3 regions of the Labrenzia sp. C1B70 genome follow, and region 3 is predicted to be linked to each of the others. Evidence: predicted binding sites of a transcription regulator. Region 3 holds the regulator's gene; each other region holds the start of a gene.
What was found. The regulator PhoB, encoded in region 3, activates phosphate uptake and scavenging genes when phosphate is short. The targets are predictions, from matches to a motif close to TGTCATNNANCTGTCAT.
Positions count from the first base shown of each region.

Region 1 (10,081 bases), on a different contig from region 3:
ACGCTGGCAATGTTCAGGTGATGAAAGGAGAAGACGCGGCGCCGTTGCCTGGCAATCCACGCTGGAATTCAATTTTCAGCAGCCCTGTTCGCGCCGTCCCGACGAAAAGGCAAACAGGACTGCCTGGTCCGGTCTCCTCCACCCGACTTCGGCAAGTCATGCTTGTGGAACCGCTCTAGCGGGTAGCCCCCTAAAGGCGCGTTAACGGGAAAGCGCAGTCTTTAGCATTTGTGGATCGATGTTTCCGCCCGTCAAAACGATACCGACGGTTTTGCCCTTGAAAGGCAGCTTTCCGGCCAAAAGTGCTGCAAGTGCAACGGCTCCGCCGGGCTCAACGACGAGCTTCAGTTCGGTGAACGCAAAGGCGACGGCAGCCAGAGCTTCCTCGTCCGTGACAGTCACGCCTTCGCCCGCTACGCGGCTTAGAATTGAAAAGCCGATATCACCCGGCGAATCGGACAGGAGCGCATCGCAGACAGAGCCGGTCTTTACGGCATTGGAAAGCCGCTCACCGGCGTCAAGCGAGCGCTTGTAGTCGTCGAACAGCTCCGGTTCAGCAGTATGGAAGACCGTACCGGGCGACTTGGCTTCCAGCGCCAGGGCAATGCCGCTGGACAATCCGCCACCGCCGGTGCAGGCGAGCACATCGTCCAGATGCAGGCCCAGCGCAGCTGCCTGGGCTGCCATCTCCAGTCCGACTGTACCCTGCCCTGCGATGACACCGACATCGTTGTAGGGGTGGACAAACGTCGCTCCTGACTTGGAACACAGGTCTCCTGCAATCGCGTCCCGGTCTTCGGTCTCACGATCGTAAGTGATGACGGTCGCCCCGTAGCCGCGTGTGCGCTCCAGCTTGATCCTTGGAGCGTCGGACGGCATGACGATGGTTGCGGGCATGCCGAGCAGCTGCGCGCTTGCAGCAACGCCCTGCGCGTGGTTTCCGGACGAACAGGCCACAACGCCTCTGGGTCGGTCTGCCGGCGGGATGAGGCTGAGGCGGTTGAAGGCCCCGCGAAACTTGAACGAGCCGCTGCGTTGCAGGTTTTCCGGTTTCACGACGACGGTTGCCCCGGTTACCTCATCCAGCAACGGATGCCTCAGAAGCGGTGTCACCAGCGCCTCGCTTCGGATCCTCTCCGCTGCGGCTTCAACATCCTCTATGGAAACGGTTTTACCAGCCAACTTCGAACCTGCTTCAGACACAGGCAGCGATTGCATATTCGTCATCGGAACTCGCTCTAAACGTCAAACAACTGCTCGGAGGCCTGCCGCAGAAGCGTACAAGGCAATGCCTCGGCCCCTTTCAGGGCCGGGTCTCGATGCAAGTGTTTTCACAGGAAAGCGGGCAGTTCCAGCGGGAACTTGTCTTGGTGTCAATTTCGTTTGCCGCACTGCGCGACGTCATCGCACATCAGGGCAGCCGCCTTATTCGGCAGCTTTTCCCTGCGTCGAACGGGCGTTGTGTATGTCCTGGGCTTCAATGCAATTGTCCAGGAACTGACGTGCACTGGCCGCCCAGGTGTAGTTCATCGCAATCGTCCGGCAATGTTCGCGTGGGATATCCAGCGCGGCTTCAGCCGCTTCGCGCAGATCTTCCGACAAGACACCCGCCCCCGTATCGCTGATGACGTCGAGCGGGCCCATTACCGGGAAAGCGGCAACCGGCACGCCGCAGGCCAGGGCCTCAAGCATAACGTTGCCGAAGGTGTCGGTGAGTGAGGGAAACACGAAGACATCCGCGTCGGAATAATGCCTTGCGAGATCTTCGCCCACCTTGGAACCGGTAAAATGCACCCCCGGGTACTCCCGGCGCAGACTGTCGAGCTGCGGGCCACCACCGACCACCACTTTCGATCCCGGCAGGTCGAGATCCAGAAACGCCTTGATGTTCTTTTCGATTGCAACCCGGCCGACATACATGAACACCGGGCGAGGCAGGTCGGCTGGCAGAACGGAACCCTCGTAAGGCTTGAACTGCTGCTCATCCACGCCGCGCGACCAGCGCATCAGATTGGTAAAACCACGGTCACGCAGATCCTGCTCCAGTGACCGTGTTGCGACCATGCAGCCGCAGCCGGAATTGTGAAACCGGCGCAGCCAGCTGTAGGACCAGGTCAGCGGAACCGGCAGCCGGGCTGAAACATATTCGGGAAACCGGGTGTGGTAACTCGTGGTGAACGGACGCCCAGCCTTCTTGGCGACGCTTGCCGCCAGAAGCCCGAGCGGGCCTTCCGTTGCAATGTGCAGATGCTCGCAGCCGTAATCCTCGATCTTCCGGCGCACGATGCCGCGATGGGTCAACGACAGGCGAATTTCCGGATAGGTCGGACACGGCAGTGTCGTGAATTCCTGAGGGGTCAGGAATTCCACCCGCACACCGATCTTCTCCAGTTCTTCGGCCGTGCGCTCCAGCGAGCGAACCACACCGTTTATCTGGGGATGCCAGGCATCCGTCACAATCAGAATGGAACTCATGCGGCGACCGGTGCTTCCTTGGCTTTCGCCGGCACGGCCTCCTCCTGGGTACGGTCCACCCATCGGATCACCTCAAATGTTCCATCGTGGTGCTCGGCAACCGCAGTGCAGCTTTCCACCCAGTCACCCGTGTTGATGTAGTGAATGCCGTTCATATCACGGTCCGCGGCGTGGTGAATATGACCACAAATGACGCCATCGACGCCCTGCCGGCGCGCCTCGTCGGACAGGGCTTCTTCGAAACGTCCGATAAAGCTGACCGCGTTCTTGACCTTCAACTTGGCCCAGGCGGACAGTGACCAGTAGGTCAGGCCGAGTCGGCGCCGGACCACATTGAGCCAGGTGTTGACGCCGAGCGCGGTCACATAGGCCTTGTCGCCAAAGAAGGCCAGCCACTTGGCATGGCGGATCACCACGTCGAACTGGTCACCATGAATGACCAGGTAGCGTTTGCCGTTGGCAGCTTCGTGAATAATGCTGTCGGTCACTTCCACACCGCCGAAATGCGTACCGAGGAAGCTGCGCAGAAACTCGTCGTGATTTCCCGGAATATAGATGACCCGGGCTCCCTTGCGCCCCTTGCGCAGGATCTTCTGCACCACGTCGTTGTGAAGCTGTGGCCAGTACCAGGACCGCCGCAGACGCCAGCCATCGGCAATGTCGCCGACCAGATAGATGGTCTCGGCTTCATTGTCCTTCAGAAAGTCCAGCAGCATCTCCGCCTGACAACCGCGCGTGCCAAGATGGACGTCGGAAATAAACAAGGCCCGGTAATGCCGCGATGCCTCAGCGGTAGACATAGCACTTCTCCAAATTCCCTTTGGAGCGCTATAGACGCGATTCAAGTATCACTATTATGACAAACGGCGTGACTTCCCCGGGCCTGTTTGTTTTCCAGCTTAATGATTAACACCGGCACGGATCGGGTATTGGCCTCCCTCACTTCATTCCGTTGCTTCACGAACATCTTGCCGGATGCTGACCGGCTCCATATGTCCCTGACGGCATTTGACAGCATCGGGTTTTGCCAGCCACAAAGCATGTCCAACCTGCATCAAGGAGAACGTTCATGGACCTCGGCCTCAAGGGCAAAAAGGCAATCATCTGTGCGTCAAGCCGCGGCCTCGGCAAGGGCTGCGCCGAAGCACTGGCGGAAGCAGGCTGCGACATAGTCCTGAACGGACGTAACGAAACGGTTCTGGAAGAAACCCGCACCCTGCTGCAGAACCGCTTCGGCGTGAGCGTTGCCGCCATCGCAGCGGATGTTTCCACACGGGAGGGACAAGAAGCGCTTCTGGCGGCCTGCCCGGATCCGGACATCCTGGTCAACAACAATGGTGGCCCGCCCCGGCGCGACTATTCCGAGCTGGACCGTGCGGCGCTGATGGAAGGTGTGGTGCAGAATTTCGTCACCCCCATCGAGCTGATCCAGGCGGTTGTTCCCGGCATGAAGGAGCGCGGTTTCGGCCGCATCGTCAACATCACTTCGCTTTCGGTAAAGATGCCGATCGAAGGTCTCGATCTGTCCAGCGGTGCTCGGGCGGGGCTCACGGCATTCCTGGCCGGCGTCTGCCGCCAGCTTGCCCCCCACGGCGTGACGGTCAACAACTTGCTGCCCGGCAAGATGGACACCGACCGTCTGAGAGGCGGCTTCGAGCGCACCGCGCAGCAGTCAGGCAAAAGCATCGAGGATGTCCGGGCGGCACAGGCAGCGGAAATCCCGGCAAGACGTTTTGGTTCAGCCGAGGAGTTCGGCCAGACCTGCGCTTTCCTGTGCTCTCGCCACGCCGGTTACATCACCGGCCAGAACATCCTGATGGATGGCGGGCTCTATCCGGCGGCGTTCTAAGGGCCTGCCGAAACAAATAAGGCCGGAGTGATTCCCCCGGCCTTGTTTGTTTTTATCAGCGGATTTCCGCTCAGTAGGTGTATCTGAGCGCGGCCGAGATGATGTTCACCTGGCTGTCGACCTTGCCTGTGTATGTACCGATATTGGAATTGTAGTCCTGGTGGTTACCCGAGATATCGATCTTGGTGTCGGCTGGTATCAGGTGTGAGTAGCCGATGTCGAAAGCGAGATTGTCCGACGGAGACCATGTCATACCGGCCGACAACCACAGCCGGTCGTTGTCCGGCAAACGCGTGGAACGAATGGCCTCGTCGATCGGCGAAAGCTCGTAGCCGACACCTGCACGCAGGGTAACCTGCTGGTTCCAGTTGTACTCGCCACCCACCGAGAAGAACCAACCGTCGTCGTAGTTGAATTCCAGGTTTGGCAAACCCGTCGGATTGGTGGTTGCCGTGCCGCCATCACTGCTCGGATGAACTGTCTTCAGGCGGGACCAATTGGTCCATTCAACCGTACCGGCGATCTTGAAGGTATCGTTGATGCGGTGACTTGCCGACAGAGTAACGGTTTCCGGCGTGACGACTGTCGCCTCGATGCCTGCACGATTGCCCGCGAAGGAAACCGGGGTCATGCCGGCAAAAAAGCGCCCGCCCGGGTTGATGTAGGACCCGTCGAGATTGTTGGCGACCGCGGACCGGTAGCCAAGACCGATCTCGGTCCCCTCCCAAGGCCGCACAGTCAGGCCCGCGGTGACGCCAATGCCGTAGCCTTCCCCCTTGAACTCGGTCGTCGCCGCAGAGGTGGAGAACGGATAGGCCGATTTCAGCCGGACTTGCAGATATTGCGCCTGGACCCCGACACCGACAGCGAACATGTCGTTGATCTGATAGGCGATGGCCGGATTAACGTTGACCGAGAACACTTCGGATGACCGGGAATAATACTGGCCTGCCCAGTTCTGCTCCGGTTTGGTGCTAAGCCCGAACGGCGCATTGACGGCAAGGCCGAACACCACTTGATCATTGAAGCGGTAAGCTGTGTAGGTGGACGGTACCCAGGCATCCGATGCAATGTCGCCGCTGCCCGCTGTGCTGCTGGTCGCACCATTGACGGTTGTCAGTGCTCCGGGCGTAAAGGTTCCGTCGATATCGGACTCAGGCATGATGAAAGAACTGTGCGATTCAATCGTAAGCCCTTTGCCCGCACCAATCAGCGTTGCCGGGTTCCAGAACATCGAGGAGATGGACTCACCCGTCGTTCCGTTCCCCGCGAAAGACATTCCTTGATAATAGGCACTCTGCTCTCTAAGTGCGAACCCACCTGCGAACGCAGAACCTGCAACCATTGATAGAGCTACAGCTGTAGAAGCAAGTAGAACTGATTTCTTGTTTACCCACGGCATTGAGTTTCCTCCCATCCCCTAGCCACCGGATGCTTGATGACAACCTGAGACAGGGTTTTAGGAGAATGCCGTCCGTTTCAACTGAATATTTACGTCAGTTATGCGGTCGTTTTTTCATGCTGCAATGCGAAATGCGCGGCTTTTCTGGTAGGTATTGCTGCGTAGACATTCAAAACACTTCAAAAACGACAGGTTCAGAGTCTCTTCGTCATCGCACCGACACACTTTCAGACATTTGCCTAAAAAACAGGCACCCGAAATGTCAGTTTCCGATAACGTAATTTAACGGTGAATCGTTGCGGCTTTGCCACAGGTTTCGTGACGGAATGTGGATCTTTTGTAGGACAAGTTCCTTGATATTCCTTGGTAAAAACGCCAATCACCTTTCCTAACGGAAATCGCGTCGGCACACCGTTGCGCGGTAGCCTTTCCTTTCGAAATTGAATTTTTGTCAGGAAGTTTGTCAGCAGGCGACGCGCCACTGTCCGGCCAATTACAGCTTTTCCGGCAAGGCAGGTTGCAAGCTGCGAACCGGTCGGTTGCACCGGCTCGCAGAAAGAGATGGTCCAGGACCGCACTCCATTCCTTGTTTGCAGCCTCAAGCGGCAAGCCTAGCTGTCGCGAGCTTCGAGGAAGCGGCGCATGGCAACGTCACTCCAGGGGGCAAGGCGTGCCCGCGCAGCCATATGACTGTCGTAGATCCTCTGGCTAAGCGCATCCTTGCTCGCGAACTCGGACAGCACGACTGCCGAAGTCTCCCGCAAAGCATCCAGAACGTCGTCCGGATAAGGACGGACGGTAACGCCGTCCTCTTCCTGCAGGAGCTTCAGTGCGCCTGCATTCTCCCAATCGCTTTCTGCAAGCGAGCGGCCGTTTTCTGCCTTGCAGGCCTCCAGAACGATGGCGCCAAGGTCTTCCGGCAGACCTTCCAGCGCCACCTTGTTGAACAGCGCTTCACCGGTGCCGTTGGGTTCATGGAACCCCGGCGTGTAGTAGGACTTGGCTGCTTTCTGGAACCCCATTGCCCTGTCCGACCAGGGACCCAGGAATTCCGTCGCATCCAGCACGCCGCTGTCCAACGCCTGGAACAACTCTGCAGGTGGCAGGCTGACAGGCGTCGCCCCAAGCCGATGCATCACTTCGCCGCCAAGGCCCGGCATGCGGATCTTCAGTCCCTTGAGATCGTCAAGAGTGTTGATTTCGCGCTTGAACCAGCCCCCCATCTGGACGCCGGTGTTGCCGGCCATTACGGGCCTTAGTCCGAACGGGGCATAAAGTTCGTCCCAAAGCGCCTGGCCGCCCCCCTGCTCAATCCAGGTGATATGCTCATGCGGCAGCAAACCGAAAGGGATCGCGGTGAAATAGACCGAAGCCGGGATCTTGCCCTGCCAGAAAAACGAGGCCGTGTGCGCCATCTGCGCCGTCCCCGCCGAGACCGCCTCGAACACGCCCAGAGCCGGCACCAGTTCCCCTGCAGCATAAAGCCGAACGCGCAGGCGACCACCGGACATCAGCTCGATCCTGTCGGCAATGCGCTGCGCCGTGACCCCGGGCCCCGGCAGGTTCTTTGGCCAGGACGTGACCATCTTCCATTCCAGCGTCGCCTGCTCCTGCGCCACCGCCGGGGCGGCCAACGCGCTTGCACCGGCGGCGGCGGAAGCCCCCAGAAGTCCGCGACGGCTGATCCGTCCGGTTTCTGTCTTTGGCTGATCGGTCATCTCACTTGCTCCAGAACGCGTGGAAATGATGGACTGGCCCGTGACCACTGCCAATGTGAAGCGTGTCGGCAGCGGCGATGGCGGCCTGAATATAGGACTTGGCGGACCTGACGGCCGCTTCCATCTCCTGCCCCTTGGCAAGACCCGAGGCAATCGCGGATGACAGGGTGCAACCGGTGCCATGCGTGTTGTCGGTGTTGATCCGCTCTGACCTGAGCCAGACCGCATTGCCGTTGCGATCCAGAAGCAGATCAGCGCTATTCGCGCCAGACCCGTGCCCGCCCTTGAGCAGAACCGCATTGGCTCCAAGACCGAGCAGACGTTCTGCCTGCGCCTGCATTTGCGTTTCGTCCGCGGCAACGTCGCCCTGCAACATGCGGGCAGCTTCATGCAGGTTCGGGGTAACAATATCGGCCAGCGGCAGCAGCAAGGCAATCAGCGTGTCGACCGCACTGTCGGCAAGCAACGGGTCACCGGAGGCAGCCACCATCACCGGGTCAAGCACAACCGGGCCTGTCTCATGTGTCCGAAGCCCTTCAGCTACCACCTCGATCGTATCGACACGCGACAGCATGCCGATCTTTGTCGCCTTGACGGCAAGGTCCGAAAAGACGGCCGTCATCTGGGCCCGCACGAACTCCGGCGGCACATCATGGATGGCGCTGACACCAAGCGTATTCTGCGCCGTCAGGGCTGCAATAACACTGGCACCAAAGACGCCGTTTGCGGAAAAGGTCTTGAGATCAGCCTGAATGCCGGCTCCGCCGCCGGAATCCGATCCTGCAATGGTTACCGCAATTGCGGTCATGGGAACCTCCTGGGAGTAGATGCCGAAAAGCCTGCGTCAGCCGGTCTTGAGACGGGCTTCAATGTCGCGGTCAGTCAGGCAATAGAGTGCGTCGAGCAACTCCGGCACCAAACTGCCTGGCCCGCCTGACCGGCTGGCCGCGATTTCGCCGGCAATGTTGAAGACGGACAGTCCGCAAGCAGCTGCAAGCGCCCTGTCCTTTTCGATGCTCAGGAACGCCGCCAGAACAGCACCGCCGGCACAGCCGGTGGCCGTCACGCGTGACATCAGTGGATCGCCGTTGCGCAGCAGGAAATCCTCGCCACGGCTCTCGACCCTGTCTTCCGGGCCAGTGACCGCAAAAACCGTTCCGGCCTCGATCAATGCATCGGCATCTGCCCGCTCCGGCAGGAGAGCGTTGAGTTCTTCCGGATTGAGCCGCACCAGATCCGGCTTGAGGCCCAGCAGATCGCGCGCATAGGCGCAGCGCACGGGAGACCGGTTCACGAAAACCGGATCGACACAAACCGGACGTCCGGCAGTCCTGGCAGCTTCGATTGCTAGCGGAATGGCCGCACGGCGTTCCTCGTCAAGGGTGCCGAGGTTCACCAGCAGTGCATCAGCCCCGCCGGCAAAGGCCGCAACTTCCTCCCGCGCGATGGTCATGGAAGGAACCGCGCCGAGCGCAAGCAACACATTGGCGGTGAAACTCTGGGCGACCGCGTTTGTGATGGCGTGAACGCGCGGCGTTTTCTGCCGCACCCTTTCCAGAAGGGTGAAGACCTGTTCGGCGCTCAGGGCCTGCGTGGAAGCAGCAACGGAAAGGCTCATGACGGCTCTCCTGCGACAGAAAGCCCGTTGCCGGTATTCCGGAAAGGACGTGTTGAAGGGAGTGGTGTGTGCATCATGATCTCAAATCCCTCCGCCGGTATCAGCCGGATCAGGTTCAAGGAGTTGGCAGGCCGCCTCTCAGCCCGGTCCAGGATGGCCGGGCACCCCCATGAGATGATTGCACTGCTAACAAGCCGGCCGTGCGATTGCAAGACCCGGCTTGTGCAGAGCGGCTACTCGGCAATTGACTGGCGGGAGGAGATAGGCGATGTCCTAGTCTGCTTTCGTGAATCTGTTGCCCGGCATGTTTGGCTGACCGAACAGCCCGGCTGATGGTTCAGGTGACACGTTCACCCCCTTCAAACACCAACTGCCCGGAGCGCCCCATGGTACCGTTTTTCGTGATGATCAAATGCCAGTTGGGCAAGACCTACCAGGTCGCCAATGCGATCGCCGATGCGGAAATTGCGTCCGAAGTCTACTCCACCTCCGGCGACTACGATCTTCTGGTGAAATTCTATGTCGACGACGGTTCGGACATTGGCCACTTCGTGAACGAGAAGGTCCACCCGATCGACGGCATTCAGGACACCAAAACCATCATTACCTTCAAGGCCTTCTGAACTCAGACCCGGAAATTTCCATGAAACTCATTAAAATCGCCGCCCTTTGCCTGCCCCTCGCTCTTGCTCCGATCGGCTCGACCGCGTCCGCGCAAGGCATGCCGCCGGAGCAGATCAAGCAGATCCTGGACCTGACCAAGGCCAACTGGGTGTCATTCCGCGACTGGCAGGGCCAGGAGCTGATCTATTTCACGCACCTGGAATCCTGGAAGTGCGGCATCGACTATGTCTTCTACGGATTAAACGACGACCCGATTGAGCAGGAATGGCAACTGGAAGCCTGTGACCCGGACAACCAGAATGTCGTTCTGAAGGACAAGCCCTATCTGGAGCTGCCCCTGGGGTCGGCCCAGTCGATCAGCGTGCAGCTGATCTTCAAGGACGGCACCAAGAGCG
Region 1 covers NZ_AXCE01000012.1:536,673-546,753, forward strand. Annotated here, with positions in the region: gene Q666_RS50760 (threonine/serine dehydratase) at 202-1,227, opposite strand; gene Q666_RS50765 (glycosyltransferase family 1 protein) at 1,426-2,475, opposite strand; gene Q666_RS50770 (UDP-2,3-diacylglucosamine diphosphatase) at 2,472-3,275, opposite strand; gene Q666_RS50775 (SDR family oxidoreductase) at 3,545-4,324, shown strand; gene Q666_RS50780 (OmpP1/FadL family transporter) at 4,395-5,741, opposite strand; gene Q666_RS65940 (hypothetical protein) at 5,966-6,304, opposite strand; gene Q666_RS50785 (TRAP transporter substrate-binding protein) at 6,338-7,444, opposite strand; gene thiD (bifunctional hydroxymethylpyrimidine kinase/phosphomethylpyrimidine kinase) at 7,446-8,252, opposite strand; gene Q666_RS50795 (hydroxyethylthiazole kinase) at 8,289-9,062, opposite strand; TPP riboswitch at 9,131-9,241, opposite strand; gene Q666_RS50800 (Lrp/AsnC ligand binding domain-containing protein) at 9,449-9,685, shown strand; gene Q666_RS50805 (hypothetical protein) at 9,706-10,081, shown strand, end outside.
Region 1: the regulator PhoB is predicted to act here: its motif matches at 3,321-3,337, upstream of Q666_RS50770 (UDP-2,3-diacylglucosamine diphosphatase).

Region 2 (10,081 bases), on a different contig from region 3:
AAGACATCGGTCAATGCCGACGGGTTCGGCGTTGCCTGGTACGGCGACCGGGACACCCCTTGTGTCTACAAGGACGTCCGGCCCGCCTGGTCGGATCCAAACCTGTTGCAGATCTCCAAGCACATCCGGTCTCGCCACTTCCTGGCACATGTGCGCGCCTCAACCGGAACGGCGACCACGCGGGACAACTGCCATCCTTTCACGTTCCAGCGCTGGACCTTCATGCATAACGGTCAGGTCGGCGGCTACGACAAGGTGAAGCGTCGCCTCGACAACATGATCCCGGACGACCTTTACCGCGACCGCATCGGCGGCACCGACAGCGAAAGCCTGTTTCTGGTCGCGCTCGCCTATGGACTCAATCTGCACCCGCGCGCGGCGATGGCGAGAGCTGTGTTCGAAGCAGAAGCCCTGTCCAAATACGCCGGAACGACGCCGCACATGCGTTTTGCTGCCGGCTGGTCGGATGGTGAAACGCTCTATGCCGCCCGCTATGCTTCGGACAACCTGGCGCCGACGCTCTATTACCGGGTGTATGACGACGGTGTGATGGTGGTGTCCGAACCGCTGGATGAAGCCCGCGGATGCTGGATGGAAGTGCCTCAGGGCCAGATGATCGAGGTCAGGGACGGGAAAGTGAACCAGGTTGCCTTCCTGAGTGATGAACAGCTCGCCGACGCCTGAGTTTCCGCACTGACCTGCCCGGACTGACCTGCCAGAACTGAATTGTCAGATGAGGCTGGACGGCAGCCTCAGCGGCAGAAATCGCCAACGGCTTGACCTCAGACTGGCGTTTCGATCCAGTGCCAGGCGATATCGATTTCATCCCGGTCGAAGTGCTTTTCCTGAATGCCGACCATCCGTGCAAACGTGGCGTCGATCGCAACGAGGGCGGCAAGCAACTTGCTGTCCGTCACGATGGCGATCTTGTTGAGATGCTGCATGTTGGCAAGCACCCACCGGATGTCCGCCTTGGCGGCCTCGAAGGAAACGCCGACATGATCGCCAAGAACGACCAGAACGCTGATCTTGCCCTGGTCTTCAATCATCTCCTCGGCCTTGGCGATCAGGTTCTTTTCCTGATCAATATCGATTTTTCCGGAAATCTCGACACCGAGAACGGCACCCTGGCTGCGGGGCAGAATGGTGTACATGCTGGTTCCTCCGGCAGTGACTGGACGGCACAACCAGAAGGGTAAACCCAAACACGAAAAATAAGAACCTGCCTGACCTTTTTTGCTGACCGCCCGGCAAGGCGCCAGGCACCCTTGAGCGGCAAAGTCTCTGGTGCAATCAGGCGATTTCCCGTCCGGCGCCCGTCATCATGGTGCGGGTCAGCTCGTCGACTTCGTCCCGCAACTGGCGCGTGAGAGCACTGCAATCGGTGCGATCACGGCCGTAACCCAGGTTGAACTCATAAAATGAAGGCGCTTGCCTTGGCATCAGAACGTGCTGAAGCATGGTCTCCAGCTTGTCGAACGCCTTGGCAAGTCGGGCTTCGACGGTTCGTGCCGCTGCATACTCATCCCAGAGGGAGGTTAGCTCCCCAGCCACGTCACCCGGCAGCGGTTCACACAAGGTCAGGAAGTCCCGCCTCTCGCGTTCCTGCCGGTCGTCACCCGGCGTCTGGAGTGGAGCGGGGACATCTCCGGAGATGGCTTCGCCCAGGTCATGCACAAGCGTCAGCTTCAGGAGCTTGAGCAAGTCGATTTCTTTCAGCTCTGGTTCGAACAACAGAACCATCAAGGCCAGTCGCCAGCTATGTTCGGCAGTGCTCTCCGGCCTGCCGCCGGTTGTCGTTCCCGAGCGAAGCGTGTCTTTCAGCTGCTCTGCAGCCTGAAGGAAGTCCAGCAGGCCTCTCAGTCTGGTGTGGGAAATTTCAGGAAGATCGAGGGAAGGGAGCGTCTTTGTCATGGTGGCCAGATTATTGCGGGCCACCGCGCCAGACGAGTTACCGCATAATTTATGCGGCATCCTGTTCTTCACGGACCAGCCGCGCAAACCGTCCGTCTGACAGCGGCAGGCGCGAAATCCGGATGGTGCTCTCCGGGATGGTCATTTCCGGAAAATCAACGTGTTCCGTTCGGTAGACAATGTCCGGAGCATCCGGCTCGAACCAGCCATAGTCGGTCAGTCTGTGCTCCGTTGCCCGGATGCCTTCGGACGCAAAACGCCATAGGGGCCGGTTCAGAAACTCGCTCACCGGTGCGCGCCATTCGCAGGCACGCGGTACGGATATGGCCAGCAGCCTGTGTGTGAGGTCGCAGACCAGATGCACGGGAACTGCGGACCGGGAGACAAGATCAAGCAGGGCCTTGTCGGCGGCGCTCTCCGGACGTGCCCTCAGCAGACGGGTGATCTTCGCCCTGTTGCTGTCGTCCGGCTGCAACTTGCCACTCTCCCAGCGCGATATCCTCGTCTGCGAGACGCCGAGTTCATACGCCAGAGCTTCCTGCTTGACCCGGTTCAGTACGCGCCAGCGCCGCAGCGACGGTCCAAGACTGCTTTCAAGAACGGCGGTTTCTGTTTGCATGGTGCAAGTGTAACGCGTCCCGGGAATTTTGTGCAGCGGGAAAAGAAGCACGGTTCACCTGAGCAGGTGTCCGCGCCATCTGCGGGATCAGCGATACTTCTCGATGAACGCGTCGATCGACAACTTGCGAAAATCGGGCAGCCGTTGCTTCAGTTCTTCATGGGACCAGTCCCACCAGGAGATATCGATCAGCGCCTGTTCCTGATGTTCGGTGAAACGCCGTTTGATTTCCCTGGCGGCCACACCGCCAACAACGGTGTAAGGGGCGACATCCTTGGAGACGACTGCCCCGGCTGCAACAATAGCTCCGGTGCCGATCGAGACGCCGGCAAGCACGGTGACGTTGTGGCCGATCCACACATCATGGCCAATGGTGACCCAGTCGTCCTTGCGCCACTGGAAGAAATCCGCGTCGTCTTCGCCAAGGTCATAGGCAGCAGCACGGTAGGTGAAGTGGTGCTGGGAGGCGCGCCAGGTTGCGTGGTTTCCCGGATTGATGCGGACGCGACGGGCGATTGAACAGAACTTGCCGATGGTCGACCAGACGACATCGCCTTCCTGCACGATATAGGAATAGTCCCCCATGCTGCTTTCGCGCATTTCCGTGCGTGCGCCAACCTCGGTCCAGATGCCGAGATCACAATTCAGCACCCTGGCCTCCGGATGAATGTTCGGGGCTTCGGTGAGGGAAGGCTTCTGGGTCGGGGCGGACATGGATGCTCCATATAGCGTTGGAAGGAGTGCGGAAACGGTTTGTAGCCGTGTTGCTGGCACCGGTCGTGACGCTTTGATGACACTGGCGTGACTTCCGTTACTTTTTTTGCATGCATCCACAGCGGTGAAAACGGCATTTGGCGGGTAGAAGCCTTGTATTTGAGCACTGATTTCCGAGTGAATTTCAGCCAGGCATGTGTGACGCCGAGGGGGCCCGGAAAGCGCTGAGAGCGCAGCGGAATTCCCGCCGGCGATGGTTGTTCTGCCGATGCTTCAGGCAGGGATGTCATTGATTTGTCATAAAATTTTGGGCTCCCCGACAAAGGAATGTCATTTTTCTGTAATGGTCCGGTGGCTCTTGTCGCGCAGCACGACGAACACAACGGACAGGGCTGGCGCGTGATTCAATTTCAGGAAGTCACCAAGACCTTCGGGTCTCGGACCGCGGTCAACAAAGTAAGTTTTAATATCGAAAAACCGCAGATGGTCGGGATCATCGGTCGCTCCGGTGCCGGCAAGTCAACCTTGCTGCGCATGATCAACCGGCTGACCCCCGCCAGCGCCGGACAGATCCTGTTCGATGGCCGGGACATTCTCAGCCTGAAAGGCGGCATGATGCGCCGCTGGCAGCGCGACTGCGCCATGGTGTTCCAGCAGTTCAACCTGGTGCCGCGCCTGGATGTTGTCACCAACGTCATGTTGGGGCGCCTCAACGGTCACGGCACCTTGAAGAGCCTCTTCAACATCTTCAGCCAGGAAGACGTCAATTCCGCGCTTGGTGCGCTCGACAGACTGGGCATTGCCCAGGAAGCCACCAAGCGGGCCGAGGAGCTGTCCGGTGGTCAGCAGCAGCGTGTTGCGATTGCCCGCGCTCTTATGCAGGACCCGCACATGATCCTGGCGGACGAGCCGATTGCCTCGCTCGATCCGATGAATGCCAAGATCGTCATGGATGCGCTGCGTGAGATTCACGAGCGCGACAACAAAATCGTCATCTGCAACCTGCACACGCTCGACACTGCCCGGACCTATTGCGACCGGGTGATTGGCATGCGCGACGGTTTCCTCGTGTTCGACGGGGCGCCGGAAGCGCTGACCACAGCCGTCGCACGCGAAATCTACGGTGCCGATGAGAGCTTTAACGAGGCGGCGACATCCACCGCCATCGATGCCGGCCAGCCCGGTTCCAGAGAATCCGCCGGTGCGATGACCCCGGCGGCAGCAGCGGTCTGATCCGGCTGCGCACCCGCTTAACGTCATCAAAATTGAGAACTCTCGGGGAGTGTCCCAAATGAAACTCGTTGCTAAAGTTGCTGCGCTTGCTGCCGTCAGCATGATCGCTCTGAACGCTTCTGTTGCCGGTGCAGCGGAAATCACGGAATTCCGTATCGGCCTGCTCGGCGGTGAAAATGCTTCCGACCGTCTGCGTGCCAACGAATGCCTGCGCGAAAAGACCGAGGAACTGCTCGGCGTTCCGACAAAGCTGTTTGCTCCGGCAGACTACAACGGCGTTATCGAAGGCCTGCTCGGCGGTAACCTCGACATGGCCTGGCTCGGTGCTTCCGGCTACGCAAAAGTCTTCCTGACCGACCCGGAAGCCGTTGAGCCGGTTCTGGTCAAGGTCAACAACGACGGCAGCTACGGCTACTACTCCATCGGTTTTGCCCGCGTCGACAGCGAGATCAACTCCCTGGAAGACATGAAGGGCAAGACCTTCGGCTTTGGTGACCCGAACTCCACGTCCGGTTACCTGATCCCGTCCATCGAAATCCCGAAACTCGGCTACTCCATGAAGCCGGGTGAGTATTTCTCCGACGTCGTCTTCACCGGTGGTCACGAGCAGACCATCGTTGCCGTATTCAACGGCGACATTGCCGGCGGCGTGACCTGGGCTGACGGTCTTGGCGAATGGGAAGACGGCTACAATTCCGGCGCTCTGCGCAAGGCAACCGATGCGGGTCTGGTCGACATGACCGAGATCAAGGAAATCTGGCGTTCGCCGGTGATCCCGGAAGGCCCGGTTGTCCTGTCCAAGAAGCTGCCGGACGACATCAAGGCAAAGATGACCGAGCTGATGGCCAACCTCGTCAAGGAAGACAAGGAATGTGGTTACGGCGTGATGGCCGGTGAAGCACGCGGCTTCGAACCGATCACCCATGCGGCTTACGAATCCATCGTCGCTGCCCGCAAGGCAAAGAGCGAGTAATCGGAATTTCCGATCTCCGCGCGGGCCGGTCTCCGGCCCGCGTTTTCTCAAGTATCGGCCAGCGGAATCGACTTTCCGCCAGAAGTGGCTCCACAGGGCCAGGATCGCCAGGTTTCGAAGGGTTGATCCAGCTAAGCCACCCCGCTTCGGATGAAGTGAGCATCAAGTAAAGGTCCCAAACAATGGCTGTTGCCGCACTCGAGCAGGAAATCCTGTCCATGCGCAAACGCCGCCAGCTCTATTCGTTGATAGGGTTGCTGCTGGTCGTAGCGGTTCTGGTCTCCGGTTATTCGAAATCCAATTCGATGAATTCCGGCGGATTTATTCAGGGTCTTTCCAAGTTCTTCGACTATCCGGGCGAGATCGTCGTTGAAGCCTTTGAAGCCGGCCCGGCCTTTTTCTCGCTGATGCTGCAGTTCGTTCCGGCCATGCTGGAAACCTTGAACATTGCCGCGGTTGCGACCCTTCTGGGCGGCGCGATGGCGGTGGTGCTGGCGATGGCCTCCACACGCAATGTCGACAGCTGGGGACCGTTGATCCCGGTAGTCCGCCGCATCATGGACATCACACGTGCCTTTCCCGAACTGATCATTGCGCTGTTCCTGATCTTCGTACTCGGCTCCAGCCCTGTACCAGCCATGATCGCTGTTGCGTTTCATACCGCAGGTGCGCTCGGCAAACTCTTTTCCGAAGTGAACGAGAACATCGACCGCAAGCCCATCGAGGGCCTGTCGGCCTGTGGGGCCAGCTGGCTGCAACGCATCCGGTTTGCGGTGCTGCCCCAGGTGGCGCCAAACTATCTCAGTTATTTCCTGCTGCGCCTTGAAATCAATGTGCGTGCTTCTGCCATTCTCGGCTTCGTTGGCGCTGGCGGCATCGGCCAGGAACTTCGCCGCACGATCGGCTGGGGCAAGGGTGCAGGCGATGAAACCGCCGCTATCTTCGTCCTTCTGTTCATAACCATCATGGCCATCGACCAACTGTCGTCCTATCTGCGCGGCAAGCTGGTCGGGTCCGGCCGGGCGCATTGAGGGGAAATCTCATGACCGTCGATACGCTCGAAACACCCGTCACCCAGGCTCTCGTCTGGAATCAGGTCCGCCGGCGCGCATGGCTCACTGTCGTCGTACCGCTCGCGATCTTCACCTACCTCGTTTACACGTGGTTCGCCTTCGGGGTGCCGGAACTGCTCTCTCGTGCCCAGCCGGAACGGGCGGTGATCCTGGCAACGGATAGCGTCGCCTACAAAGTTCACGTCACAAAGAGCTTCCGGGACAACGAGTTCGAAGTTGCGATCGAAGGCGAGCGCACCGCTACCTACGACAACGCCAAGGTGCCCGACTGGGTGCAGCTCAGCGGCGAAAATGGTGTGGTTGACCTCGGCGATGGCTACAAGGTCGAGATCGATGGCAGGACAGCCCTGTTCACCATACCGGGCTATGGCGTGGTGGAGGGCACCGCGACTGCCGATGGTGTCGAAACGGCTCTGCCGGCAGGGCCGGCACCGGACTGGATCAAGATCGACCCGCGCAAGCTCGATGTGCGCCCGACCCTTGATCGGCGCCTTCAGGTCACCAAGACGAAGATCGAGGTTCACAACTATTTCGGCGGTTGGGAGAACTTCTGGTTTCCGTTCCGCTCACCACTTTATGGCATGTCTTTCAGCCAGCTTTATGCGTTGGCTTTGAGCTCAGACCGAATGGATCCGGAAACGTCGAACATCTGGTTCATCGTGAACGAGTTTCTGGAAAACCCTGACTGGCAGCACGGCAAGGTTCTTACCGCCTTGTTCGAAACCATCATGATGGCCGTTCTCGGCACTCTCACGGCCGCGTTCTTCGGATTGCCGCTGGCATTTCTTGCAGCTCGCAACTTCACGCCGTCGAAGCTGCTTCGGTTCGGAACACGCCGCCTCTTCGATTTCCTGCGCGGCATCGACATGCTGATCTGGTCGCTGATCTTCATTCGCGCCTTCGGTCTCGGGCCGCTGACAGGAGCTCTGGCAATTGCATTCACCGATACCGGTTCGCTCGGCAAACTGTTTTCCGAAGCGCTGGAGAACATCGACAACAAGCAGGTCGAGGGTGTGAGGGCGACCGGCGCCAATCAGATCCAGCGGTATCGCTACGGTGTGATCCCGCAGATCCTGCCGGTCTTCGTGTCCCAGGTCCTCTACTACCTGGAATCGAACACCCGGTCAGCCACGGTCATCGGTGCTCTCGGGGCAGGGGGGATCGGTCTCTTGCTGGTCGAAACCATGAAGACCTCGCGCGATTGGGAAAACACCAGCTACATCATCATCCTGACAATCATTGTCGTGATCCTGATGGATCAGACCTCAGGTTGGCTGCGCCGGAAGCTGATTGAAGGCAAATAGGTCCGTCTGACCTGAAAGTGATAAACCCGGCGCCGTAATGGCACCGGGTTTATCTTGATAACTGCAGGTACCCCCTTTTTGCCGCATTTATGTCGCGCTAGCGTGTCAGCGTTCGGAAATTGCTTCGAAGCTGCGGAGGGGGCTGTGCGCCAGGGCATGCGAAATCATCTTGTGAATGTTGCGTTCGGAACCGGTCTGTCCATGATGGCCATGGCAGGATCGGCCTTTGCGATCGAAAGCTGTGTTGCATCCCTGAAGAAACAGGCTGTTGCCGCAGGCGTCCGGCCGGACATCGCCGAGCGCATGCTGTCAGGTGCAACGTTTGACGAGAAGGTCATCCGGTTCTCGACGTCACAGCCCGAGCACAAGACCGAAATCTGGGATTACATGGCCTTTCTGGTCGACGCGCAGCGGATCCAGGACGGCAAGGCAAACCTGAAAAAACACAACAGCACACTCACCTCCATCGAAAAGCGGTACGGTGTCGATCGGCACGTGGTTCTGGCGGTCTGGGGCATCGAGAGTGACTACGGCAACTTCCGCGGCGATTTCTACACCCCACATGCTTTGGCCAATCTGGTTTGCGCCGGCAAACGGCGCCAGAAATACTTCCAGGGCGAACTGATCAAGACCATGCAGATTGCTTCACGAGGGGATGTACCGGCCAAAGACTTCGTCGGCTCCTGGGCAGGGGCTTTCGGGCAAACCCAGTTCATGCCAAGCACCTACAACAGTCTTGCGGTCGACTTTGACGGCGACGGCCGCAAGGATCTGGTGAATTCCGTCCCCGATGCCCTGGCTTCAACGGCAAACTTTCTGAAAAATGCCGGATGGAGCAACAGCCGGCCCTGGGGATACGAGGTCAAGGCACCGAAGAGTTACAGTGGGCCGTCGGGTCTGAAGAACTATTCCTCCCTGTCGACCTGGGCCAAAAGAGGCTTCACCAAAATCGACGGCGGCGCTCTTTCCGGCAGTCTGGATGCAGCGCTGATCCAGCCGGCAGGAGCGGGTGGCCCGTCCTTCCTGGTGACCCGCAACTTCCGGGCTCTGCGTTCCTACAACGCATCAACCTCCTACGGTCTGGCGATCGCCCTTTTGTCGGAACTCGTATCAGGCGGCGATCCGTTCAAGACACCCTGGCCGACGGACAACCCCGGTCTTTCCCGTGCTCAGCGTGTGGAGCTGCAGAAGCTTCTCAACCGCAACGGCTTCAACGTCGGTGAACCGGACGGGAAGGTCGGCCCGGCCACACGTGAAGGCATCCGCAAGGCCGAGGCACGCCACGGCCTCCCGGTAACAGGACGTCCGTCCTGGAATGTGTACTCGGTGCTGGGGGGGAAATAGCCCACGGGCAATCGGCTGAAATAGGGTGAACCTGCTTGACAGGTGCCGCTCAGGAAGCGTTCTGGGGAATGGAAAGCGGCACACTGCAATGGAGGCAGCTTCTGTTCCGGCCCGTTTTCTTGGCCTGGTACATGGCCTCGTCCGCGGTCCTGAGAAGCTCATATTCGAGGTCCGGGCCGTTCGCCTGAACCGAGACCCCGACACTTGCGCCGACTGTCCTGTCCACCGCCCCTTTGATCGGGATCGGCAGGTTGATGTCGTAAACGATCCTGTCTGCCAGGGCGGATAGACTGTCCGCGTCAGTGCGCCGTGTCGACAGGATCAGGAATTCGTCGCCGCCCATCCGGATGATCGTCTCATCTTGTTGCAGCAAATCCGACAACCGTTCCGCCACTGCCTTGATGACCTGATCACCGACCGAATGGCCATGGTGATCGTTGACGGTCTTGAACCGGTCCAGATCGATCAGAATGGCGGCAACCTTGACGCCGGGGCCCACGCTGAGCCGGGTCGTTTCGAAGAATTTCGACATCATGCGCCGATTGCCGACACCTGTCAGCGCGTCGTGCAGTGCGTTGAATTCGATCTGGGCGTTGAGTTCAAGAAGGCTCGTGTTCGCCTCCTGCAATTCCGTGTTCAAGGTTTCGGTTCTGGTGCGCAATTCCCTCTCGTAATCGGCCTTGCTGTGTGCAAGCCGGAATTCCAGACGGTTCCGGAAATCGTTGCTCTGGCGTTCCGTTTCCTCGGTGAACATCTTCTTTTGAAGTTTCACATAGGCCTTCAGATAGTCGAGTGCACTGCGGTGCTCTTCCAGGGCTTCGTGGGTCTGGGAGAGCTTGAGGTAGAAGTTTCGCGTCCAGTGGTGATAGTCGGCACCGGCAGCGTTCAGCAGACCGTTTTCCAGTTC
Region 2 covers NZ_AXCE01000024.1:10,220-20,300, reverse strand. Annotated here, with positions in the region: gene Q666_RS53780 (class II glutamine amidotransferase) at 1-684, shown strand, start outside; gene Q666_RS53775 (STAS/SEC14 domain-containing protein) at 783-1,154, opposite strand; gene Q666_RS53770 (HD domain-containing protein) at 1,294-1,914, opposite strand; gene Q666_RS53765 (helix-turn-helix transcriptional regulator) at 1,964-2,533, opposite strand; gene Q666_RS53760 (DapH/DapD/GlmU-related protein) at 2,621-3,247, opposite strand; gene phnC (phosphonate ABC transporter ATP-binding protein) at 3,647-4,480, shown strand; gene phnD (phosphonate ABC transporter substrate-binding protein) at 4,539-5,453, shown strand; gene phnE (phosphonate ABC transporter, permease protein PhnE) at 5,636-6,484, shown strand; gene phnE (phosphonate ABC transporter, permease protein PhnE) at 6,496-7,830, shown strand; gene Q666_RS53735 (lytic murein transglycosylase) at 7,987-9,174, shown strand; gene Q666_RS53730 (tetratricopeptide repeat-containing diguanylate cyclase) at 9,224-10,081, opposite strand, start outside.
Region 2: the regulator PhoB is predicted to act here: its motif matches at 3,313-3,329, upstream of Q666_RS53760 (DapH/DapD/GlmU-related protein).

Region 3 (10,081 bases):
CAAGATCGGCACGACGGTAACCTTCGAGCTGATCGCCTCATCCCGTGTCGACGGCTACCTGAAGGGCCGCGTCAAGCGCGAGGATCTTGCCGAAGACAAGAACCTGGATGCCGCACACCTGGATCTGGCTGACCAGATGCAGTCCGCCGGCATTCTGGAGAAGCGCTTCAACTGGGCCTTCATCACCGGAACCGATGCTTCCGACAGCCGTCCGGAGCAGGCCGGCATCGGGGCGTCCATGATCGGATCGCTGTTCATGATGCTGGTGGTGCTGTTCCTGTCGCTGCCGATCGGCGTGGCCGCTTCCATCTACCTGGAAGAGTTCGCTCCGCAGAACAAGTTCACCGATCTGATCGAGGTGAATATCTCCAACCTGGCCGCCGTTCCCTCCATCGTGTTCGGTATTCTCGGTCTGGCGGTGTTCATCCAGTTCATGCATCTGCCGCAATCCGCACCACTGGTCGGTGGTCTGGTGCTGACGTTGATGACACTTCCGACGATCATCATCTCCACCCGCGCCTCCTTGAAGGCCGTTCCGCCGAGCATCCGCGATGCGGCCCTTGGCATTGGCGCCTCCAAGATGCAGTCGATCTTCCACCATGTCCTGCCGCTGGCAATGCCTGGCATTCTGACCGGCACGATTATCGGTCTGGCACAGGCGCTTGGGGAAACCGCTCCGCTGCTGCTGATCGGGATGGTCGGTTTCATCGCCTCCAATTTCCCGGACGGTGTGGCTGCCGGTTTCTTCTCTCCGAACTCGGCCATGCCGGCCCAGATCTACGAGTGGGCGAAACGCGCCGACCCGGCTTTCTATGAACGCGCTTGGGGCGGGATCATCGTGCTGCTGGTCTTCCTCATGACCATGAACATTATCGCTATCATCCTGCGCCGCAGGTTTGAACGCCGCTGGTAAGGATTGCTCCGATGAACGAGATGCCGAATTTTGAACAGGCGAAAACCATGACCGACAGCAAAATTTCCGCGAACAAGGTGCAGGTCTATTATGGCGATACCCACGCCATCAAGGACGTGGACATCGAGATTCAGCCGCGGTCCGTGACTGCCTTCATCGGTCCGTCCGGGTGTGGCAAGTCGACGTTCCTGCGGACGATCAACCGCATGAACGACACCATCGACATCTGCCGTGTGGAAGGGTCGATCAAGATCGACGGTGAGGACATCTACGATCCCAAGGTCGATCCCGTACAGCTGCGCGCCAAGGTCGGCATGGTTTTCCAGAAGCCGAACCCGTTTCCCAAGTCGATCTACGACAACATTGCGTACGGTCCGCGAATCCATGGTCTGGCCCGCAACAAGTCCGAGCTTGATGAAATCGTTGCCTCCAGCCTGCAGAAGGCCGGGCTTTGGGAAGAAGTCAAGAACCGTCTGGACGAGCCGGGCACCGGCATGTCGGGCGGTCAGCAGCAGCGTCTGTGCATTGCCCGTGCCATTGCCGTCAGCCCGGAAGTGATCCTGATGGACGAACCGTGCTCGGCGCTTGACCCCATCGCGACCGCGAAGGTGGAAGAGCTGATCGACGAACTGCGGGAAAACTTCACCATCGTGATCGTGACCCACTCGATGCAGCAGGCTGCCCGTGTGTCTCAGCGTACCGCGTTCTTCCACCTGGGTGTTCTGGTGGAGGAAGGTCTGACGGAGGACATCTTTACCAATCCGAAGGACAAGCGTACGCAGGACTATATTACGGGCCGCTTCGGCTAAGCATTTTTTAGGTTTCTGAAGGGGACACAGGATGTCTGAACATACAGTCTCGGCTTACGATGACGAACTGACGGCCATGGCCGGCAAGGTTGCCGAAATGGGTGGTATTGCCGAAAAGGCTTTCGCCGATGCGGTGTCCGCGCTGGTGTCGCAGGATCTGGAGCTTGCCAAGGCGACGATCAAGGGCGATGTCCGTCTGGACAGCCTTTACAACGAACTTGAAGTGAAGCTGATCGAGCTGATCGTCCGCCGCCAGCCGATGGGGCAGGACCTGCGTGAAATCACCGCCGCAACGCGCATTGCCAATGACCTGGAGCGTGTTGGCGATCTTGCCAAGAACGTTGCCAAGCGCGTCATCGCCATCGACAGCGACTTGCAATCCAAGAAGCTCGCGATCGGTGTGGAGCACATGACGGAACTCGCTCTTTCGCAGCTCAAGCAGGTGTTGGATGCCTACGCCCGCAAGGATGCGGAAGCCGCCCGCCGGGTTCAGGAAGCCGACGCCGAGGTCGACGCGATCTACACGTCGATCTTTCGCGAACTCCTGACCTACATGATGGAAGACCCGCGGGTCATTACACAGTGCGTCCATCTCTTGTTCTGCGCAAAGAACATCGAGCGCATCGGCGATCACGCGACGAACATCGCCGAGAACGTCTACTACATGGTCACTGGCGAGCGTTTGCCGGAAGACCGGGCAAAGGTCGACGAAACAGGCGCGGTCTGACCCGCCGGTAATCGTCGGATTTGCAGAAGATCTTAACGGCCGGCGCTTCGGCGCCGGTTGCGGTAATTGGAGCGAGATGTATGCCGAAGGTGCTCATCGTTGAAGACGAAGAACCGCTCAGCCTTCTATTGAGATACAATTTGGAAGCGGAAGGGTACTCGGTCGAGTCCTGTGTCCGGGGTGACGAGGCGGAAATCCGCCTGCGGGAAAGCCTGCCGGATCTGTTGCTGCTCGACTGGATGCTGCCGGGCCTGTCCGGAATTGAACTGTGCCGCCGCCTGCGGGCGCGCGAGGATACCGAGCGCCTGCCGGTCATCATGCTGACGGCACGCGGTGAGGAAGCAGAGCGCATCCGCGGCCTGTCGACCGGTGCCGACGACTACGTGGTCAAGCCCTTCTCGGTACCGGAATTGATGGCCCGCGTGCGCGCCATCCTGCGCCGGGCAAGCCCGGAAGTGGTGTCCAGCATGTTGCGGTCCGGCGACATCGAACTGGATCGCGAAACGCACCGTGTTCGTCGCAACACCAAGGAAATACACTTGGGGCCGACGGAATTCCGCCTGCTGGAATTCCTGATGACATCGCCTGGCCGTGTCTTCTCCCGCGAACAACTGCTGGATGGGGTCTGGGGTCACGATGTCTACGTGGATGAACGCACTGTCGATGTTCACGTCGGTCGCTTGCGCAAGGCTCTGAACAAGGGCAAGGCAAAGGATCCTATCCGTACCGTCCGTGGTGCCGGATATGCCTTCAATGACCAGTTCACCTCTGCCACTGCCTGAGGGCAACTTGCAGAATGGAATTAAGGAGCCCGCTTTCAAGCGGGCTTTTTGTTTCTCAGCGGTTATGTGCCTTTCGCGGAGCAAGGTTCTCTTCTGCGACCACCCCATCAGTTGTGTCGGTGTCGGGGCTGATCCTGCGGTCCCTGTCGTGGCGGAGCGGTCAAACAAGGTTTGTTTTGATGGAACGGAAACGGCATGGAGCGGTGCCGAGAACAAGCCATGGGAGGTCACTGTTCGGGGTCGGGCATCTGGTCAAAGGAAGGCCCAAACAAAAAAAGCCCGCCAAATCGGCGGGCTTTGTCATGAATTGGTTAGGTGCGAGGCTATCAGCCTGCCTGAGCCATCGTCTTGCGATCGCGGCGGCGGTCGGCGACCGGCTGATACGCGATCTTGCAGTGATGAGCGCAGTAGGGGACGCCGGCATCGGACTGGCGGCCGCAGAAGTAGAAGTCGTCGGTCGCCGGGTCGCCAATCGGCCATTTGCAGGTCCGCTCGGTCAGCGTCAGGATGGTAGCCCGCTGCGAGATCGGAACAAGTTCTGCAATCGGCTCTACGCGTGGCTTGGCAGCCACCACTGGAGCCGGCGAGATGTCTGCTTTCAGGGCCGTTGCGCCGATCGACTGCGGATGTGACGTCGTCGGTTTCTTCGGCGCTGCACCGGTTGCAGGAGCTGCGGTGCGCGGCCGGCGTGGCTTAGCGCTTGAAGAGGTGGACTTGGCGCGGCCGGACAGGCCAAGGCGGTGCACCTTGCCGATCACGGCGTTACGGGTAACACCACCCAGTTCGCCTGCGATCTGGCTTGCGCTCAAGCCGTCGCCCCAAAGCTTTTTGAGAAGCTCAACTCGTTCGTTTGTCCAACTCATTGCCGCACCCTTTAGTTTGACCGTCCTGCGGCCATTAACCCCGTGTTAAGCATGCGCAAGCACGCTTAATGCTGGCAGATCTAGTGCCTCTTGGTGATTTGCCTCACGAGATCTCGTGTCTGATTGCTGAGAGGTTACAATAACGTTAATTTGTCAGGCAACCACTCGACCCAAACCAGTTGGGGATGAAACGACTTTTCCCCAATTATGGCGAGGTCATTGAGAATTTTATGAAATCCGCCCTCCGCGGCACATGAAATGTCTTGTGCGCCATTTCCATTGACAGTGCATGGTACCGGCAGTGTATAAGAAAGCCGCTGCGTGCCGCCTCATCGGGGCGGCACGTCGCGTTTTGGCCCTTCGGCATCTTTTCAAGGTGACGGCCCGGCGTCGGGGCGACGCAGGGGACAGCAGGGGCGTTTAAAGGAGACAAACGAGGTTATGTCCGCGACTGCACTATTCGGAAATTACGCAAGATCGAACCTGTCTTTCGATCATGGGGAAGGCGTCTGGCTGGTTACCACCGATGGCCGACGATTCCTCGATTGCGGTTCCGGCATCGCGGTCAACGCACTCGGTCATGCCCATCCGCATCTGGTCAAGGCGTTGCAGGATCAGGCAGCCAAGCTGTGGCATACCTCCAACCTGCACCAGATCCCGGATGGCGAACGGCTGGCGCAGCGCCTGTGCGCGGAAACCTTTGCCGACAAGGTGCTGTTCGTGAATTCCGGCGCGGAAGCGATGGAAGCTGCCATCAAATGCGCGCGCCGTTATCATTATGACAACGGCAACCCCGAGCGGTTCCACATCGTGACCTTTGAAGGCGCTTTCCATGGCCGGACCATCGCGACCATCGCGGCTGGCGGCCAGGCGAAATATCTTGAGGGCTTTGGCCCGAAGGCTCCCGGTTTTGACCAGGTGCCGGCAGGAGACCTGGATGCGCTGAAAGATGCCATCGGTCCGCAAACGGCCGCGATCGCGATCGAGCCCGTGCAGGGCGAGGGCGGTATCCGCGAAATTCCGGCCGATTTCCTGCGTGCGCTGCGCAAGATCTGTGATGACAACGGCATTCTGCTGATCTTCGACGAGATCCAGACCGGTGTCGGACGGACCGGCAAGTTGTTCGCTCACCAGTGGGCGGGCGTGGAACCGGACCTGATGGCAATCGCCAAGGGTATCGGCGGCGGGTTCCCGATGGGCGCATGTCTTGCAACGGCAGAAACGGCGGCGGCGCTGTCCCCCGGGACCCACGGCACCACCTTTGGCGGCAATCCGCTGGCCATGGCAGTCGGCAATGCCGTTCTGGACGTCGTTCTGGAAGACGGGTTCCTGGAAGGTGTCCGTCAGAAGGGGCTCAGCTTCAAGCAGAAGCTGGCCGCACTGGTGGACGGCCATCCGGACGTTCTGGCCGAAGTGCGCGGCAACGGTCTGATGCTCGGTCTGAAATGCGTGGTGCCGGTGGCAGATTATGTGCTTGCAGCCCGTGAAGCCGGTCTGCTGGCAGTTCCTGCCGGCGATAACGTGGTGCGCATCATGCCGCCGCTGACCATGAGCGAAGAGGAAATTTCCATTGCTGTCGAGCGCCTGGAACAGGCTGCTGTCGCCATGGAAGCGAAATTGGCGGAAGGAGCGGCCTGATGACCGCAAACGGAACCTACCGGAACTTTCTGGATCTGACGGACTTCGAAGGCGACGAACTGCGCGCCATTCTGGACACCAGCCGGAAGATCAAGTCGAGCCGTAACGGCGTGCATCGCGGCCAGGGGCCTCTGGCCGGCAAGGTGCTGGCGATGATCTTCGAACAACCGTCGACCCGTACGCGCATTTCCTTCGATGTCGGCATGCGCGAGCTTGGCGGCGAGACCTTGATGCTGACCGGTGCGGAAATGCAGCTCGGCCGCGGAGAGACAATCGCCGATACGGCGCAGGTTCTGTCGCGCTTCGTCGACGCGATCATGATCCGCATCCTCGATCACAACGACCTGCGTGAACTTGCAGAAAATGCGACAGTGCCGGTGATCAACGGCCTGACCAAGCTCTCGCATCCCTGTCAGATCATGGCGGATCTGTTGACCTTTGAAGAGCATCGCGGTTCGATCAAGGGCAAGAGCGTTGCCTGGACCGGTGACAGCAACAACGTGCTGGCTTCCTGGATTCATGCCGCGCCGCGCTTCGATTTCGAATTGCGCATCGCGACGCCGGGCGAACTGGCGCCGCCGATGGACCTGATTGAAACTGCTCGTGCCAAGGGTGGTTCCATTCAGGTCACGACGGACCCATATGAGGCAGTCAAGGGGACCGACTGTGTCGTGACCGACTGCTGGGTGTCCATGGGTGATGACGATGCGGAATCGCGTCACAACCTCCTCAGCGCCTATCAGGTCAACAAACGCCTGATGGCTGAGGCAAACCAGGACGCCCTGTTCATGCATTGCCTGCCGGCCCACCGGGGTGAGGAAGTCACCTCGGACGTCATGGACGGTCCCAACTCCGTTGTGTTTGACGAAGCCGAAAACCGGCTCCATGCCCAAAAGGGCATTCTGGCCTGGTGCTTCGGCGCAGCATAAGGCAAGCCAAGTGGCACTTAATCTTGATGAACTGGGCATTACGCCTGCAGGGCTGGACGCTGTCCGGCCCTTTGCCGTGGAAGGGCTCGATGTGCGCGGCCGTGCGGTCGCGCTTGGTCCTGTCCTGGAAAAAATTCTGGACCGGCATGCCTATCCGGAACCGGTCTCGCGCCTGCTGGCGGAAGCGATCGTTCTGACCAGCCTTCTGGGCACGTCGCTGAAATTCGACGGTCGCTTCACACTGCAGACGCAGACGAAGGGGCCGGTGTCCATGCTGGTCGTCGACTTCAAGTCACCCGACGCAATCCGCGCCTGCGCAACCTTCGATGCTGCAGAAGTCGCAGCGCTGATGGCTGATGGCAAGGCAACGCAGGAGGCCCTTCTCGGGCACGGACATCTGGCGATGACCATCGACCAGGGAATGCACATGCAGCGCTACCAGGGACTGGTGGAGCTGGATGGTGTCTCGCTGGAAGAAGTCGCACGCCGGTACTTCGAGCGATCCGAGCAGATCCCGACAGAAGTTCGTCTTGGTGTCGGTGAACTGTTCACCCGCCAGGAAGGCGAGGGGCACGTGAAAACCTGGACCGCCGGCGGGATCCTGATCCAATTCCTGCCGGAAGCGCCGGAACGCATGCGCCAGGCTGACATTGATCCGGGCAATGCCCCGGAAGGCACGAGCCCGCACGAGATTGACGAGGACGATGCCTGGGTGGAAGCCAAGGTACTGGTCGAGACGGTCAAGGATGTCGAACTGACTGATCCGGAAGTCAGCGTGGAAATGCTGCTCTTCCGGCTGTTTCACGAACGCGGCGTCCGCCTTTTCGAGCCGCAGCCGCTGGTCGACAAGTGCAGCTGCTCTCGCGAGAAGATCGAGAATGTTCTCGCCGGGTTCAGTGACGACGATGTCGACCACATGACTGTCGACGGCAAGATCATCGTCACCTGCGAGTTCTGCAGCACCAGCTACGAATTCGACGGCAAGCCTGGCCAGTAAGCCGGACTGTCGTGAAATTCAAAAAGCCCGGATCGGAAACGGTCCGGGCTTTTTTCCTTGCTGCCTTGCGCGTAAGCCCTGGACTTGCGCTGCGCTTGTCCGGGTACGTAGTGGGCCCTAACTCGTGAGCCGATCCACGAATGCCCTGACTGCTTCGGCTGCCAGCTTGATGTTGCCGTCGAGTGTCGCCGGCGACTTGCCGCGCGGTCCGAAGTCGTGGTTGCCGTCTTCCAGATAAGTAAGGCTGACATGAGCTGGCAAGGTGACTTCATCGAGTTCCGCCTTCGAGCCGAACGGATCCCGGTCGCCCTGGAGAACCAGAACCGGCCGTTTGGCGTCCTGCAGCGGCTGGAGCCGCCACTCGGCATCGGCCTTGCCGGTCGGGTGGAAAGGGTAGCCGAAACAGGCAACGCCCTTGGCACGCCCGGGCAGCGAGCCGCCGCCTGCCAGCATCGCGGCGACCCTACCACCCATCGATTTGCCGCCGATCAGCAGAGGGCCGTCGCTCTGGCTGAGGACAGATTGCAGGGCGGTCTGGAACTCGGCAATCAGCTTGTCGGCCCGGGGCGGCGGCTTTTTCGGGCCTCCCGTCCGGCGACCGGCCATATAGGCAAATTCAAAACGTGCGGCTGCAATGCCTTGGCTCGCGAGGGCTGCCGCAAGCTTGTTCATGAAGGTTGAGTCCATGGCTGCGCCAGCGCCATGGGCCAGCAGCAGTGTTGCCACAGGTGGCGTTTCGGGGCGGTTCCAGAGAAAGTCGGTCATGATGATGTGATCTGTCGCAGCGGCAAGGAATGATATCAGGAGTATTGTCGTATCGCCCTATCGTGCCATCGGGACCGTGGCAAGCAGCATTAGTCAGGACGTTTCAAAAGACCCCATGTTTGACCAGATCGACATCAACCAGGTTCGCATGGCCTGTTTCGGCGGCATCTTTCTGATAATGGCGCTGTTGGAGGCGGGCTTGCCACGGCGGCGCCTGAAGAGCAGCCGTTTGAAGCGCTGGCCGACCAACTGGGGCATTGTTCTGCTCGATGCCCTTCTGGTGCGGCTGATCTTCCCCATCGGCGGCGTCGGCCTTGCAATGCTGGCACAGGAAAAGGGTTGGGGCCTCTTTGCATTGCTCGGCTGGTCGGGTGTTGTGGCCGGTCTGATCACCTTCGTCGTGCTCGATCTTGCGGTGTGGTTTCAGCACCTGGTCTCACACAAGGTTCCTCTGTTCTGGCGCATTCACCGCATGCACCACGCAGATAGTGAGGTGGACGCAACAACCGCGCTCAGGTTCCACCCGATCGAAATTCTGCTGTCCTTCCTCTGGAAGGGGCTGGTCATCATCGCCCTCGGCGGTCCTGTTGAAGCCGTGCTGATCTTCGAGATCGTTCTCAACGGCTCTGCGGTTTTCAGCCACGCCAATGTCCGCTTGCCGCTTTGGCTGGACCGCCCCTTGCGGTTTCTGATCGTCACTCCGGACATGCACCGCATTCATCACTCGGTGCTACCGCACGAGACGGATTCCAACTACGGGTTCTATCTTTCGGTCTGGGACCGTCTGTTCGGAACCTACGTGGAAGATCCCGAGCAAGGACAGGAGACGATGGAAATCGGGCTCGGTGCCGCGCTCACGCCGCGTGCGCATTCGTTTCCCTTCAGCCTGGCGATCCCGTTCCTGAAAAATCCGGACCGCCGGAAGGAGGCGCGTGTCGAGGACGCGAAAGGCAAAAGATGACCTGGTTCTTTGTCAGGAATGGTGGGAAAGGTCAGAAGAAGCTCATGGGAAAATAGCGCAGGTAAAGCTCGCGGTAGATGCCCTTCTGGTGAAGCTGGCGCAAGGCATATGTGAGGGCCGCAGCCCGTTCCGGATCGTCCTGGCGGGTCGCAATGGCCATGCCTTCATCAAAATAGCCCGGCTCCAGCCACGGGCCGCCGGCAAAGGCACAGCAGCCATCTGCAGCTTCGCTCGGCAGCCAGAAGGACAGGTTCAGGCCGTCGCCGAACAGAGCATCGGCCGAACCGCCCTTGACTGCCTCACGTGTCGCCTCTGCGGTTTCCAGACTGATGATCTCGGCATCAGGAAAGAAGCGCTTGGCAAACGCCTCGTAGCGGGACCCGGCTTCAACGGTTATCCGCTTGCCGGTGAGCGCCTGCTCGTTGAAATCGGACGCGTTGTACGCCCGAACCACAAACCGCGCCGGCAGCTTCAGATAGTCCTCGGTGAAGTTGAGGCGGCGCGTGGAGGGGAGGCTGCGCGACAGGCCGGAGATAATCGCGTCGCCTTCTTCTTCGTCCAATGCAGGTAGAAGAACCTCGAAGTCCTTGATGCGCAGGGCGCAGGAACTTCCAAGCTCCTGGCAGAGAGCCCGCGCGAGATCGACATTGAAGCCGGTAAGACGGCCATGCTGGTCACGGAATACGAAGGGCGGATA
Region 3 covers NZ_AXCE01000062.1:493,941-504,021, forward strand. Annotated here, with positions in the region: gene pstA (phosphate ABC transporter permease PstA) at 1-913, shown strand, start outside; gene pstB (phosphate ABC transporter ATP-binding protein PstB) at 961-1,722, shown strand; gene phoU (phosphate signaling complex protein PhoU) at 1,754-2,449, shown strand; gene phoB (phosphate regulon transcriptional regulator PhoB) at 2,530-3,231, shown strand; gene Q666_RS63170 (GcrA family cell cycle regulator) at 3,558-4,094, opposite strand; gene Q666_RS63175 (aspartate aminotransferase family protein) at 4,536-5,732, shown strand; gene argF (ornithine carbamoyltransferase) at 5,732-6,661, shown strand; gene Q666_RS63185 (Hsp33 family molecular chaperone) at 6,672-7,658, shown strand; gene Q666_RS63190 (alpha/beta family hydrolase) at 7,776-8,423, opposite strand; gene Q666_RS63195 (sterol desaturase family protein) at 8,539-9,384, shown strand; gene Q666_RS63200 (transporter substrate-binding domain-containing protein) at 9,416-10,081, opposite strand, start outside.